Regions from separate parts of the Geodermatophilus sp. SYSU D00815 genome, predicted to be linked through region 3. Evidence: predicted binding sites of a transcription regulator. Region 3 holds the regulator's gene; each other region holds the start of a gene.

Region 1 (5,001 bases), on a different contig from region 3:
TGGCCCGCACGGCGGCGACGAGCCGGTCGGCGTCCTCGACGGTGAGCGCGACGGGCTTCTCGAGCAGCAGGTGCTTGCCGGCCTCGGCGGCGCGGACCGCGAGCGGCACCTGCACCTCGGGGGGCAGGGAGAAGGTGACGGCGTCGACGTCGGCCAGCAGGGCGTCGAGGTCGCCGTAGCCGGGCACCTCGAACTGCGCGCCGACCGCCTTCGCCTTGGCCAGGTCACGGCCCCACACGCCGACCAGCTCGGCGTCGGGGTGCTCGGCGAGGCTGGCCGCGTGGATCTCCCGGGCCCAGAAGCCGGTGCCGAGGACGCCGAACCGCATGTCAGACCGCGCCGAACTGGCGGTCGCCGGCGTCGCCGAGGCCGGGGACGATGTACGCCTTCTCGTTCAGGCCCTCGTCGACGCTGGCGGTGAAGACCCGCAGCGGCAGCCCGCTCTCCTCCAGCCGGCGCAGCCCCTGCGGTGCGGCGAGGGCGCACAGCACGGTGATGACCGGGGCGCCGCGCTCGGTGAGCAAGCCGCAGCAGTGCACCAGCGAGCCGCCGGTGGCCAGCATCGGGTCGAGGACGAAGACGTGCCGGCCGACGAGGGTCTCCGGCAGGGAGGCCATGTAGGCCTCGGGCTGGAAGGTGACCTCGTTGCGGGCGAGGCCGACGAAGCCCATCTGCGACTCGGGCAGCATGCGGTGCGCGGTGTCGGCCATGCCGAGACCGGCGCGCAGGACGGGGACGATCAGCGGCGGCGCGGCCAGCCGGTAGCCGACGGTCTCGGTGACCGGGGTGGTGATCGGCTCCCGGCGCAGCTCGAGGTCGCGGGTGGCCTCGTAGACCAGCATCTGGGTGAGGTCGCGCAGCGCCGCCCGGAAGTTGGCGTTGTCGGTGCGCTCGTCCCGCATGCGGGAGAGCCGGGCACGGGCGAGCGGGTGGTCCACGACGGTCAACTGCACGGGCGACACCGTAGCGGCCTGCGGTGTCACGGGTTGACCGCCAGGAAGGCGAAGGCCGCCAGCAGGACGAGGTGGACGACGCGCTGCAGGCGCGTGGCCCGACCGGGGACGACGGTGAGCATCCCGACCACGACGGTGACCGCCAGCAGCACCACCTGCGTCGGCCCCAGCCCGAGCAGCAGCGGTCCGTCGAGCCAGATGGAGGCGACCGCGATCGCCGGGATGGTGAGGCCGATGCCCGCCATCGCGGAGCCGAAGGCGAGGTTGCGGCTGATCTGCAGGCGGTCGCGGCGGGCGGCGCGGGCCGCGGCGAGGGTCTCGGGCAGCAGCACCAGCAGGGCGATCACCACGCCGACGACCGACTGGGGGTAGCCGACCGCGGCGACGGCCTCCTCGATGGCCGGCGACTCCACCTTGGCCAGGCCCACCACCGCGACCAGCAGACCCAGGCTGGTGAGCGCGGCCCGCGGGGTGGGCGGTGCGGCGTGCTCCTCCGCCGCGACGGCGAGGACCAGCAACCCGAACGGCTCCCCCACCCGGCGCGCGATGACCTCGGCGTGGTGGACGGCCGACAGCACCGCACCCACCAGCACCAGGGCGACGACCAGCTCGACCACGACGGGCAGCGAGCGACCCCAGGTGCCCACGAGCACGACCAGCGCGAGGACCGGGACGGCCGTGGTCCAGGTCAGCAGGGGGTGCCGGGTCGCGGTCGCCATGCGCCCACGCCGGCACAGCCGTGGTCCCCGCCTAGTGGATCAGCCGGCGCGGGCGAGTTCGGGGTCGTCGGCCGGTGGTCGGATCACGTGGATCCCGGTGCCGTCGGGGCGGTAGGTGTGCCAGCGGCCGGCGGTGTCGCGTTCGACGCGGAAGCCGTGGCGGACCTGGGTGTGGTGCCGCTCGCGGAGCAGCCCGCTGTTCGCCAGTGACGTCTCCCCGCCGAGCGCCCAGTGGAGGAGGTGGTGCACCTCCTCCACCAGTGCGGGGCGTCGTAGCCTGCGAATGGAAGGACCCCGCTGCCCCCCACGCCTCGCCCGCTCGGCGCGGGCCCCTGCAGCGGGGCCGCGGCCGAGGTCGAGGGGTTCGCCGTCGGGGCCGAGGACGATGCGGGTGAGGTCGGCGTCGCAGGCGGCCCAGCGGGCGCGGGCGGCGGAGAGCACGCCGCCGCAGCCGAGCTGCGCCGAGGCCGGGCCGGTGGCCGGGTCGACCAGGTCGGCGGCGTCGACCGTGACCACGGCGTGCGGCTTCACCCCGCGCAGCAGCGGCGGGGTGCCGCAGCCGAGGTGGATGTCGGCCAGCTGCACCAGAGCGTCGGCCGACTGCTGGGCGCGGGTGCGGGTGTCGCCGGCGGGGCGGTCGGCCTGTCGGAGCGACTCCAGCGCCGCGGTGACCTTCTCCGCGCCGAGCGGGTCGAGGTGGAACCGGCCGGTGGCCGACCCGTCGGCGTGCCGGGCGATCGACAGGAACCGTTGCTCGGTGGGGTCCGGTTCCGGGCCGTCGGCGTCGAGCCGGGCCAGGTAGGTGTGCACCAGCCGGGCGGTGTCGGTGTGCTCGTGCGCCGCGGCGAAGCCGGCCCGCACCGCGGCCCCGGCGGGCAGGTCCACCCCCTGGGCGGCGGCGAGCGCGGCCGGCCGGGGTGCGGTGATCTTGCCGATCAGGTCGGCCTGGTCGGCGGTGATCGCCCCGGCCGCGTGCGCGGCGGCGAGGGCGGGCAGCTGCTCCAGTGCCCGCCCGACCCGCACCAGATGGGACGCCGCCGAGGGCGAGAGCCGGCCGTGCCCGCGCAGCCACGACTGCGCCGTCCTCTGCCCGTCCCCGGCGAACGCCCGTTTGCTGTCGGCGGCGCGGACCCTGCGGGCCAGCTCGGCGTCGATGCGGTTGCGGGCCTCGACGAGATCGACGGTGTCCTCGAGCAGCTGCGGGCCGGTGCGCGCGTGCAGGTCGGCGCCGGCGAGCGCGTCGAGCACTGCGGCCAGCTGCTCCACGAGCACCTCCCGACCCCGAGTCGTACATGTGTTCGAAGTCTACCGCCGCCAGGGTAGAACGGCGACCCGGATCCCCAGTTCAGTGGCCTGTCCACAGATCGCGGACGGGTCTGGACACCAGGGAGTGACGGGTATCGAGGCGGCAGGACCGGGCAGGGGACAATGATCGGCATGACCCACGTGCTCGAGCCCGACGCGCTGTCGGCGCACGCACGGCCCATCGCCGGGCCGCTGCCGCCGTACGACGACGTCACCCGGTCCGATTCGGCGTTCCGCGCCTTCCTGCACGGGCTGCCCGGCGTCGACCAGGTCGGCGCCGAGGCCCGCGCCGCCCAGCTCGGCACCCGCTCGATCAAGACCACCGCCAAGGCGTGGGCCATCGACACGGCCATCTCGATGGTCGACCTGACCACGCTCGAGGGCGCCGACACCCCGGGCAAGGTGCGCAGCCTGGCGGCCAAGGCCCGCCGTCCCGACCCGACCGATCTCACCGCGCCGCAGGTGGCCGCCGTCTGCGTGTACGGCGACCTCGCCGGCGTCGCGAAGGAGGCGGTCGCGGGCACCGGCATCCACGTCGCCTCCGTCGCCACCGCCTTCCCCAGCGGCCGGGCCAGCCGCGCCGTCAAGCTGGCCGACGTGCAGGACGCGGTCTCCAACGGCGCCGACGAGATCGACATGGTCATCGACCGCGGCGCCTTCCTCGCCGGCCGCTACCTCGACGTCTACGAGGAGATCGTCGCGGTGAAGGAGGCCTGCGGCGACGCGCACCTGAAGGTCATCCTCGAGACCGGTGAGCTGGTCACCCTCGACAACGTCCGGCGGGCGAGCTGGCTGGCCATGCTGGCCGGCGGCGACTTCATCAAGACCTCGACCGGCAAGGTCTCCCCCGCCGCCACCCTGCCGGTGACCCTCGTGATGCTCGAGGCGGTGCGCGACTTCCGCGCCGCCACCGGCCGGCAGATCGGCGTCAAGCCCGCCGGCGGCATCCGGACGACGAAGGACGCGGTCAAGCACCTCGTCCTGGTGAACGAGACGGCCGGCGCCGACTGGCTGACCCCCGACTGGTTCCGCTTCGGCGCCTCCAGCCTCCTCAACGACCTGCTCCTGCAGCGGCAGAAGCTCCGCACCGGCCACTACTCCGGCCCCGACTACGTCAGCGTGGATTGATGAGCACCGTCTTCGAGTACGCCCCCGCCCCCGAGTCGCGGTCGATCGTCGACGTCGCGCCGTCCTACGGCCTGTTCATCGACGGCGAGTTCGTCGACGGCAGCGGCGAGGCGTTCAAGACCGTCAACCCGGCCACCGAGGAGGTCCTCTCCGAGGTCGCCAGCGGCACCGAGGCCGACGTCGACCGCGCGGTGAAGGCCGCCCGCCGCGCGTTCACCAAGACCTGGGGCCCGATGCGCCCGGCCGACCGGGGCAAGTACCTGTTCCGCATCGCCCGGTTGCTGCAGGAGCGCGCCCGCGAGTTCGCCGTCCTGGAGTCGCTGGACAACGGCAAGCCGATCCGGGAGTCCCGCGACGTCGACGTCCCCCTGGCCGCGGCGCACTTCTTCTACCACGCCGGCTGGGCCGACAAGCTCGAGCACGCGGGCCTCGGGCCGGCGCCGCGGCCGCTCGGCGTGGCCGGTCAGGTCATCCCGTGGAACTTCCCGCTGCTCATGCTGGCGTGGAAGGTGGCGCCGGCGCTGGCCACCGGCAACACCGTCGTCCTCAAGCCGGCCGAGACCACCCCGCTCTCCGCGCTGCTGTTCGCCGAGGTCTGCCGGCAGGCCGACCTCCCGCCCGGCGTGGTCAACATCGTCACCGGCGCCGGCGACACCGGCCGGGCCGTGGTCGAGCACGAGGACGTCGACAAGGTCGCGTTCACCGGCTCGACGGAGGTGGGCCGCTCGATCGCCCGCGCGGTCGCCGGCACCCGCAAGAAGCTGACGCTGGAGCTCGGCGGCAAGGCGGCGAACATCGTCTTCGACGACGCCCCGATCGACCAGGCGGTCGAGGGCATCGTCCAGGGGATCTTCTTCAACCAGGGCCACGTCTGCTGCGCGGGCTCCCGGCTGCTG
Region 2 (5,001 bases), on a different contig from region 3:
GAGGCGTGGAGGAGCGTCAGCGGGCCTGACCGGGCAGCGGCAGCGGCGTGAGGACGGCGATCCGCAGGCCGTCGGCGCCCGGGACGAGCTGGTAGCAGAACCGCTCCCGGGGCTCCCCGCCGTGGATCCAGGTCACGTCGGCCCAGGTGCTCCCCGGCGCCTCGGCCACGACCTCGACCTCGACCTCCTGGCGGACGTCGTCCACGCCGTCGTACTGGTCCCAGGAGGACGCGAAGAACTGCTCGGTCTGGCCTCGATCGCTGACCGCGACGGCGTTGCCGGGGCAGAGGATGAGCGACGGGACGGCGTACATGCCGGCGACCGCCTGCTCGTCGCGGGCGAGCAACGCGGCGGCGTAGCGGTCGAAGAAGGCCCCGGGGTCTCGGGACTGCTCATGCCGGCGACGCTAGGGGCGGAACCGGACACGCCGGTGTCGGCTTACCGGGCAGGTCGTGGATGCGCGCGGGTGCGGCTGGCGGCGGCGTCGCGGGACGGCCACCTGGCGCTGCGGCGGGTGGAGCGGCAGCAGGCGCTGATCGAGCGGCTGCACGCCCGCCGCGGTGCGCGCGTCCAGCTGGCGGAGCTGGCACGCGACCTCGGGGTGTCCGAGCGGACGGTGGCCCGCGACGTCGAGCGGCTGCAGGGCGGCGGCGTGCCGCTGATGACCCACCAGGGCCGGGGCGGCGGGGTCTCGCTGCCCCTGTCGCGCAGCGCGGTCGCGGTCGAGCTGGACCTGCCGGAGGCCGCGGCGCTGATGTCGAGCCTCGCCGTCCTGCGACCGACGGTGAGCGACAGCGCCGCGTCGGCGATGCGCAAGCTCACGGCGGCCCTGCGGGGCTGAGGCCGCTCCGGCCGAGGACGCGAACGGCGCCCCGGCCGGGCCGGGCGGGGCGCCGTTGCCGGTGGCGAGAGGTCAGTTGGCCATGTCCACGAAGCGGCTGTAATGACCCTGGAAGGCGACGGTGACGTTCGCCGTCGGACCATTCCGGTGCTTCACCAGCATGATGTCCGCTTCCCCGGCGCGCGGGGATTCCTTCTCGTACATGTCTTCTCTGTGGATCATCATGACCATGTCCGCATCTTGTTCGATCGAACCCGATTCGCGGAGGTCGGACAGCATTGGCTTTTTGTCCTGGCGCTGTTCGGAGCCACGATTCAGCTGACTCATCGCGATGACCGGGACCTCCAACTCCTTGGCCAGGAGCTTGAGAGCGCGGGAGAACTCCGAGACTTCCTGCTGGCGGCTCTCGACCTTCTTCCCGGAGGTCATGAGCTGCAGGTAGTCGATGACGACCAGTTTGAGGTCGTTTCGCTGCTTGAGCCGCCGCGCCTTGGCGCGGATCTCCATCATCGTCATGTTCGGCGAGTCGTCGATGTAGAGGGGCGCGTCGGCGACCTCGCCCATGCGGCGCGCGAGCTTGGACCAGTCCTCGTCGGACAGCGTGCCGGCGCGCATGTGGTGCAGCGGCACCTTCGCCTCCGCGGAGAGCAGACGCATGGTGATCTCGTGCTTGCTCATCTCGAGCGAGAAGATCACGGTCGCCTGGTGGTTCTTGATCGCGGCTGACCGCGCGATGTCGAGACCCAGCGTCGAGTTGTGCGTCGGGATGAAGCTGCGGCCGGCCAGGAACAGGTGGTCCTCGGCGTCGACCTGGATGCAGCGCACCGGCACGCTGGGGATGGGCCGCACCTCGGTGATGAAGCGCGACCCGCGGGCGGTGAATGTCCGGGCGCCCCGCTCCTTGTGCAGGAGCTTCTTGCGCTCGAGCACGAAGACCTCGTCGTCGGTGCTGAACGTGAGCGTGTAGCAGGTCGACGAGCTCTCCGAGCGACCACGTACGCGCTCCGTGCTCATCCGCACGCGGTAGCCCAGGCTCGCGACCAGCTCACGGGCATCCTCGGCCAGGCGCCGGCTGGTCACCGCGAGCTGGACCACTCCGCTCGGCGCGACCGTGCCGCCGGTGTCCAGCAACCCGGCGAGCAGCGCCCGGCGCTGCGCGACGGATGCGCGCAGGTACCGCGTCGGGATGTGCTTGTCCCCGAGCACGCCGAGCTTGCGGAGAAGCGCCTGGACCGTGCCGTGGTCGTCCCGGCAGGGCTGGCACTGCGCCATCCCGGACGACGGTCCTCCGCAGTCGGAGCAGGACGCCTGGCGTCCGACTCCGGCGCCGGCGCGCAACGCCCCACCGCAGGCCTTGCCGCACGTCTGCAGCTGGGAGGTCTTCGCGACGAACGAACGACCGCACACGGGGCAGGGGCGCTCGACCGGCCCCGGCCGCTGCGGCAGGCGGAGCGCGTAGCGGCCGTCGACGTCCGTGGGGACGACCACGAGACCCTCGGCCTCGATGTAGGCGGCGATCTCGGGGTCTGCGCTCGTGTACTGGGCAGCGGCCGACGTCCCGTCACCCAGCCAGACCCCGAGGGCGTACGGCGGGACGAGGAGGTCGGCCTCGGGCAGGGTCAAGGGCCCGGCGTTCGTCACCGAGTGGTTGAGCCGCGCGTCCTTGGTGGCGCACCGCACCGTGGCGGCGATCTCCTCGGTCGTGCGGACCGCGGCGAACGTGCCCTGGCTGCGGCAGCGGTTGTAGCCGGTGGCCGCCGCCTGGGCGGACCTGCGGCTGGCGCGGGTCTCCGTGAGCCACTGGTGCTGGGCGTCGGCGACGATGACCGAACCGTCGGAGAAGTGCACCTCGTAGCAGGGGCGGCCGGTCATCACCTCGGTGGCGGCGACGACCGTCGTCGGCCGGCCGTCGGAACCCATGACCCGGTCGCCGACGCGGACCTCGCCCATCGTCGTCCACCCGGTCGGCGTGGCGATGGGGGTGTCGAGGGCCAGCGCCTTGCCGACACCCGGCCTCGCCGCGATGACGACCATCTGGCCCGCCTGCAGGCCGTTCGTGAGCTCGTCGAGGTCGCGGATGCCCGTGGGGACGCCGCGGCTGACGCCGCCGCGCGAGGCGATCGCGTCGAGCTCGTCCATCGTCGGCTGCAGGATGTCCTCGAGGCGCGAGTAGTCCTCGCTCATCCGCTTCTCGGTGACCTCGTAGATCTCCTGCTGCGCCCGGTCGACGATGTCGTCGACGTCGCCGCGCCCGCCGGCCGCGCCGTACCCGAGCTGCACGACGCGGGTGCCGGCCTCGACGAGCCGGCGCAGGGTGGCCTGCTCGGCCACGATCTGGGCGTAGTAGCCGGCGTTGGCGGCCGTGGGCGTGGACTGGATCAGCGTGTGCAGGTAGACCGCGCCGCCCATCTTGGACAGCTGGTCGGTGCGGTTGAGCTCGGCGGCGACGGTGATCGCGTCGGCCGGCTCACCGCGGCCGTAGAGGTCGAGGATCGTGTCGTAGATGACCTGGTGGGCCGGGCGGTAGAAGTCGTTGCCGTGGAGGACCTCCACGACGTCGGCGATCGCGTCCTTGCTCAGCAGCATGCCGCCGAGCACCGACTGCTCGGCCGCGACGTCCTGCGGCGGCTGGCGGTCGTACTCGGGTGCCGAAGGCACCGGCCGGCTGAACTCGTCGGCGACTGCCACGCCGAACCCCTCCATCTACTCTCTGCGCACCCGCGAACAGACCCCGGCCGATGGCCGGGGTCTGGTGGGGGAAGCACCAGGACGCGACACGCGTGGCTCGAACGTCTGTTCGGGCCAGTTCTACCGCCGGGGACCGACAAGTTCCGGCCGGGCGGTGAGCGAGAGAGACGTTAGGAATCGCGGACGGACCAGTCCAACACCGGTGGGGACGTCTTTCTGCACAACTTGTGGACAAGTCGGTGGACGGACGCATGTCGACATGTGGAGAGGCGTCGGGACAGCCGCCGGACACCCGCCGTCTTCCCCGGCGCCACCTGCGCGAAGGCCGTGCACCGCCTGTGGACGGGAGAAAGTCGGGAAATACCTGCGCGTCGCCCCCCGGCGTGTCGCGGCCGCCGTCCGTCGGGGCGCAGGAGTCCCACCGTCCACAGCCGCCCGGACCACCCGGAACGGGGCCCGCGGACGTCGAGGAGGCGATCCGTGCCCGGGACGCGCGACGACGCGCCGACGACCCGTGCCCGCACCGCCTTCTCGGCGCCGGGCCCGCTCGGGCGGCCCCGGGAACGCCGCGAGGGGCGCCGGACCGGAGTCCGACGCCCCTCGGGCGGTGGGCGGGCCCGCGCAGGGCCCTGCTCTCAGGCGGCGACGACGTCGATCACCAGCGAGGCGGTGACCTCCGGGTGCACCCGCACGGTGACGGTGTGCTGGCCGGTCGTCTTGATGCTGCTCGGCAGCTCGATCCGGCGACGGTCGAGCTCCGGGCCGCCGGCGGCGGTGACCGCGGCGGCGACGTCGGCGGTGGTGACCCGGCCGAACAGCCGGCCCTCGGCGCCGGCGCGCGCCGGCACGCGGACGGTCAGGTTGCCCAGCCGCCCGGCGATGGCCTGGGCCTCCTCGAGGGAGCGCACGTCGCGGGCGGCACGCGCCCGGCGCAGGGCCTCCACCTGCTTCTCGGCCCCGCGGGTGGCCTTGATGGCCAGGCCGCGCGGCAGGAGGTAGTTGCGGCCGTAACCGCCCTTGACCTCGACGGTGTCACCGGAGCTGCCGAGCCCGGTGACCTCCTGCGTGAGGATCAGCTTCATCGTGCTCATGGTCAGCGCGCCGTGGAGGTGTAGGGCAGCAGGGCCATCTCACGGCTGTTCTTGACCGCCGTGGCGACGTCCCGCTGGTGCTGGCTGCAGTTGCCGCTCACGCGGCGGGCACGGATCTTGCCGCGGTCGGAGATGAACTTCCGCAGCAGGGCCGTGTCCTTGTAGTCGATGTAGGTCGCCTTGTCCTTGCAGAACTGGCAGACCTTCTTCTTGGGCTTGCGAACGGGTGGCTTGGGCACCGGAGTCTCCAGAAATCAGTACGAGAGGTGTGTGGCCCCGCTGCAGGGGCCCGCGCCGAGCGGAGCGAGGCGTGGGGGCAGCGGGGTCCTTTCTCAGAAGGGCGGCTCGTCGGACGGGCCGGCGGGCGTCGACCACGGGTCG
Region 3 (5,001 bases):
GGCTCACCGCGCGCGTCGACGGCGCCCTGGCCGCGGCCCTGGAGGAGTTCGCGGCGCCGACCGCCTGAGCGGCGCGCGCCACCCGTCCGGGCGATGGAGATCACGATCGGGTCACGGCCCGGTACCGTGACGCCGTGACGAGCGGCGCGGTGCGACGGCCACCCGGCGACCCGTCCGCCGTTCCCGGCCCGCCGCCGGAGCCGGGCCGCGCCGTCTCGGACGGCCGGCCGTCCTGGTGGCTGGCCGGGGTGGCGGCGGTGGTCACCGCCGTGGTCACCGTCGACCTGCTCAGCCGCGGCTGGTTGGAGTGGATGGACCTGCGGGTCTCCGAGGTCGTCAGCTCCTGGGGGCTGCGCGACTCGGCGGCGTACTGGCCGGTCTGGGCGGTCACCCAGCTCGGCGGCCGCGGGTTCATCCTGCTGATGCTGGCCGTGCTGGTCGGCTACACCTGCTGGTCGCGCCGCACGCTGCTGCCGCTGCTGCGCGTCCTGGTGGCGCTCTTCCTGCTCACCGTGGTGGTCTACGGCTTCAAGTACGGCACCGGCCGCACCGCCCCGGCGTACCCCGGCTCGTTCTTCCACCGGGACGGCGAGTCCTACCCGTCGGGCCACGTCGCCAACGCCGTCCTCATGTGGGGCGTCGCCCGCTGGCAGGCCGTGGAGTTCGGGTTGCCCGCCCGGGTGCAGCGCGCGCTGTGGTGGTTGTCGATCCTGGGCCCCGTCGCCACGGCCGTGGCGATGGTGTCGCTGGACTTCCACTGGGTCACCGACGCGGTCGTGGGCGGCGCCGTCGGCATCCTGCTGCTGGGCGTGGTGCATGCACTCGACGCGACGGTTCTGTCACGCTGGGTTCGTGCCCGAGACGGCCGGTCCGCGTAGTCGCGTGCCCGCGCGCCTCCTGACGGCCGGCGCGCTCGTCGCGACGCTCGCCCTCGGCCCCGCCGTCCCCGCCGGCGCGGCGCCCGCCGCACCCGGGTCGGCCGCCGGTGGCTCCGGCGCGCCGCAGACGCTGTGCCAGGTCACCGATCCCCGGCTGGCCGAGCTGTCGGGCCTGGTCGTCGTGGGCGACCGCATGGTGGCGATGAACGACGGCGGCGAGCAGCTGGCCGTCCACGTGCTCGACGCCGCCTGCCAGGTGGTGGAGTCGCGCACCGGCACGGTCGACCCCTACGACCCCGAGGACCTGGCCGTCGGCGCGGACGGCACGGTGTGGCTGGCCGACATCGGCGACAACCGGCTCGACCGGCCGACGGTCGCGCTGCTGGCGCTGCGGCCGGACGGGAGCACCGGCGTCCACCGGCTGACCTACCCCGACGGTCCGCACGACGCGGAGTCGCTGCTGCTGGCCCCGGACGGCACCCCGTACCTGGTCACCAAGGAGGTGCTCGGCGCGAGCGGCGTCTACCGGCCGGCCGCGCCGCTGGCCGACGGCGGGACGGTGCCCCTCGAGCGCGTCGGCACCGTGAGCTTCACCCTGACCGGCACCCAGGGCGGTCCGGTAGGCCGGGCCGGCCAGCTCATGGCCACCGGGGGAGCGGTCTCCCGCGACGGGCGTCTGCTGGCGCTGCGCACCTACACCGACGCCTACGTGTGGCCGCTGAGCGGCTCCGACGTGCCCGGTGCGCTCGCCGGCGAACCGGTGCGCCTCGCCCTACCCGCCGAGCCGCAGGGCGAGGCGATCAGCTTCAGCGCCGACGACCGCCAGCTCGTGGTCGCCGGCGAGGGGCCACCGGGGAACGTGACGCTCGTGGCGGCGACCGCCCAGCTGGCACCGGTGGCCGCCGCGGCGTCGTCGGCCGCGCCCGGCGCGACCGGCGCGGGCCCGCCCACCTTCACCGCGGCGCTCGTCGCCGCGGCGGTCGCCACGATCGTCGTGGGGGTGGGCAGCCTGCTCCGGCGGCTGCGGCGGAGCGGGGTCTAGGACCCCGCCCCGCGGGCCGGGCTCAGACCCGGCGCAGGACGGTGACGACCCGGCCGAGGATCGTCGCGTCGTCACCCGGGATGGGCTCGTACGCTGGGTTGTGGGGCAGCAGCCAGACGTGCCCGTCGCGGCGCTTGTAGGTCTTGACGGTGGCCTCGCCGTCGATCATGGCCGCGACGATCTCGCCGTTCTCGGCGGTCGGCTGCTGTCGCACGACCACCCAGTCGCCGTCGCAGATCGCCGCCTCGACCATCGAGTCACCGGCCACCTTGAGCATGAACAGCGTGCCGTCGCCGACCAGCTCGCGCGGCAGCGGGAAGACGTCCTCGACCGCCTGCTCGGCGAGCACCGGCCCACCGGCGGCGATCCGGCCCACGAGCGGGACGTAGGTGGGCGCCGGCGCCGCGTCGTCGGCCACGGGGGCCGCGGGCAGGGCGTGGTCGCCGGGCAGCCGCACGTCGAGGGCGCGGGGGCGGTTGGGGTCGCGGCGCAGCCAGCCCTTCTTCTGCAGCACCGACAGCTGGTGCGCGACCGAGGACGCCGAGGAGAGCCCGACCGCCTCGCCGATCTCCCGCACCGACGGCGGGTAGCCGCGCCGCTCGACCGAGTCGCGGATGACCTCGAGGACACGGCGCTGCCGCTGGGTGAGCCCGTCGCCGGCGTCCGCGCGGTCGGGGAAGGCGCGGACGGCGGCCGTCCGCTCCTCCGTCGCCGTCCCGGCCGGCTCCGCGGTGGCCGCGGCCCGGCGCCGGGTGCTCGTCCCCGTGCCGTCGCCGGCTGCCCGGCGACCGCCCGACGTCCCCCTCGTGCTCGCCACGTCTCCTCCTCGCCCGCCGGGCCGGTGCCCACCGTCCCACGCGTCCGTCCGTCGTCGTGGCAGACGGTAGCGCTGTCGACGCGAAGAATCAAACACACGTTCGAAGGGCGGCCGTGTCGGGTCGCTTCTGTCGGCGCGCTCCGGTAGACATCGATCAGGCGTTCGATTCGAACAGACGTTCGAGAACGCGACGGGTCCGCAACGTCGGGAGGAGTGGCCGTGGGAAGCGTGCAGCAGGCCGTGCTGGAGTTCGACGAGGCGGTGCAGGCGCCGTGGCGCCCGTCGCTGCGGGCCGTGGCCCGCCCCGCGCACCCCGTCCGCCCGGCGGTGGAGGTCCCCGGTCCGACGCGCGCCCGGGTCGGGCGGACGCCTGCCGCCGTCCCGCCCCCACCCCGCCCGCGCCGCCCGGTACCCGGCCGGGCGCCGGGCGGTCGGGCGCCCGCCGCGCCGCCGGCGCCGACCGTGCGCACGGTGCACGGAGGGTGCACGCCCCGGCGGCGGCCGCGGCCGGCCCCGGTGCGGCTCACCCGGCGAGCCCGCCGGATGGCCGTGGTCCTCGCGCTCGGCGCCGGGGTGGCACTGGGGGCCTGGGTGGGGCCGCTCGTCACGGGAGGGGACGAGGCCGGCCTGCAGCTGGTGGGGGAGAGCCGCGTGGTCGTGCGGCCGGGTGACACGCTGTGGTCGATCGCGGGCACGCTCGCCCCCGGCCAGGACGTCCGGGCCGTGGTCGACGCCCTCCAGCGGGTCAACCACCTCGACGGCACCGCGCTGGTGCCGGGGCAGGTGCTGGAGCTGCCCTGAGGTCCCCCGAGCGGGGCGGTGGGGTCGACGGACGGGCGGCCGGCCGCAAGGACACCGACAAGATCGAGGGCTCGACTTCGTCAACCCTCAGTACCCGAGCCTTCACGCTCTGTGCTGACCCGGACGCATACGGTCGTCGCGTGCCAGGCGCCATGGGAAGTCGTGCAGCGGTGTTCACCAGCCAGCCGCAGGCCGTCGAGGTCTACTCGGCGGGCGAGTGGCTGCCCGGCTCGCTCCTCGGCTGGCGGCACGACGCCGACGGCGGCTGCCAGGTGCGGGTCCGGCTCACCGTGGGTGGCGTCGAGGAGTCCGTGTGGACGGAGCTCGAGTGCCTCCGCCTGCCGGAGCGGCGCCTCGCGGTCGCGCCCACGTCGGCCGACGACCCCGCCGCCACCCGCAGCATGCGCCTGGCCGACGTGGCGACCGCCGGGGCGGCGCGCCGCGGGCGTCCGGCCGCGCCCGGGGCCGCGCGTGCGACGGGCACCGTGGCCGACCCGGCCGCGACCCGGGGGCTGCCGGCGTACCGGGGCGACGCGGCGAGCCGCGCGAGCCACCCGGCCGGCCGGCGCCGGCGTGCCGACTCCCGGGTCGTGGGGGAGACCGCGGAGTTCCCGGCGGTGGAGGCGCCCGTCCCGGCGGGGCGGCACCGCGCGCCGGCCGCGCCGGCCGGCACCGGTCGGCACCGTGCCGCCGACACGGGCGTGCTCGTCGCCGCGACCGGGCAGGCCCCACGGGTTCCCGCCCCGCGGGGCCCCGAAGCGCCCGTCCCCGCGGTGGTCCCCTCGCCCGAGCCCGACCTCTTCACCCGGCCGATGCGCCTCGACGGGGTGGGGCGCGCAGGTGCGGTGCCCAAGCCCCGGGCCGCCCGCTGGGACGACACGCTCACCGGGGTCTAGGGCCGGGCGGGGTCCCCGCCGGATCACCGGCCGCCCGCTCCCGGTGTGCCGCGGGGTGCGCAGGATGCACCCGCGGCTCGGCGGTCGCCACCCGCGTGGGCGAGTCGCGCGGCGTGTCGTGTGACTGCTGGGTCGCGGTGTTGCGGCTGGTCACGGCGGAACAGAAGTCTCGCGCGTCGTCTTGCACATGTAGTGGAGCCCGCCCTAGGGTTCCCCTACATCTAGTAGTTACAGGTCTGTAAGCCCGTCCACACCCGGTCCTCAGGTTCTCCCCGGGACGTCCACCGGATGTCCCCAGGGGGGTCCACAGGGAGCGGGTCGGGCGGGGCCTGGGGCGAGCCGCGGGAGGGGGTCGATCGCCGTGCGGTGCCCGTTCTGCCACAACCCCGACAGCCGGGTCATCGACTCGCGCGAGGCCGACGAGGGCGCCACCACCCGGCGACGCCGGTCCTGCCCCGCCTGCGGGCGCCGGTTCACCACCGTCGAGGAGGCGGTGCTGGCCGTCGTCAAGCGCAGCGGGGTGAGCGAGCCGTTCAACCGCAGCAAGGTGGTCGCCGGCGTGCGCCG

Evidence for each region. Region 3 encodes LexA, which represses DNA repair genes until DNA is damaged. Its sites were predicted from a motif close to TCGAACANNTGTTCGA; they were not measured.
Region 1: ACI78S_RS10230 (DUF222 domain-containing protein) is a predicted target of LexA. The motif match lies at 2,959-2,974, and genes of this name have one in related genera.
Region 2: dnaB (replicative DNA helicase) is a predicted target of LexA. The motif match lies at 3,627-3,642, and genes of this name have one in related genera.

The regions. Positions count from the first base shown of each region.
Region 1 covers NZ_JBJGYO010000007.1:29,951-34,951, forward strand. The annotation lists gene ACI78S_RS10215 (Gfo/Idh/MocA family protein) at 1-328, opposite strand, end outside; gene upp (uracil phosphoribosyltransferase) at 330-953, opposite strand; gene ACI78S_RS10225 (hypothetical protein) at 980-1,672, opposite strand; gene ACI78S_RS10230 (DUF222 domain-containing protein) at 1,712-2,944, opposite strand; gene deoC (deoxyribose-phosphate aldolase) at 3,110-4,105, shown strand; gene ACI78S_RS10240 (aldehyde dehydrogenase family protein) at 4,105-5,001, shown strand, end outside.
Region 2 covers NZ_JBJGYO010000004.1:230,476-235,476, reverse strand. The annotation lists gene ACI78S_RS07190 (pyridoxamine 5'-phosphate oxidase family protein) at 1-29, shown strand, start outside; gene ACI78S_RS07185 (hypothetical protein) at 17-346, opposite strand; gene ACI78S_RS07180 (helix-turn-helix transcriptional regulator) at 467-841, shown strand; gene dnaB (replicative DNA helicase) at 914-3,529, opposite strand; gene rplI (50S ribosomal protein L9) at 4,165-4,611, opposite strand; gene rpsR (30S ribosomal protein S18) at 4,623-4,859, opposite strand; gene ACI78S_RS07160 (single-stranded DNA-binding protein) at 4,953-5,001, opposite strand, start outside.
Region 3 covers NZ_JBJGYO010000015.1:49,075-54,075, forward strand. The annotation lists gene hflX (GTPase HflX) at 1-68, shown strand, start outside; gene ACI78S_RS16590 (phosphatase PAP2 family protein) at 135-878, shown strand; gene ACI78S_RS16595 (hypothetical protein) at 883-1,920, shown strand; gene lexA (transcriptional repressor LexA) at 1,943-2,737, opposite strand; gene ACI78S_RS16605 (LysM peptidoglycan-binding domain-containing protein) at 2,957-3,538, shown strand; gene ACI78S_RS16610 (hypothetical protein) at 3,691-4,434, shown strand; gene nrdR (transcriptional regulator NrdR) at 4,796-5,001, shown strand, end outside.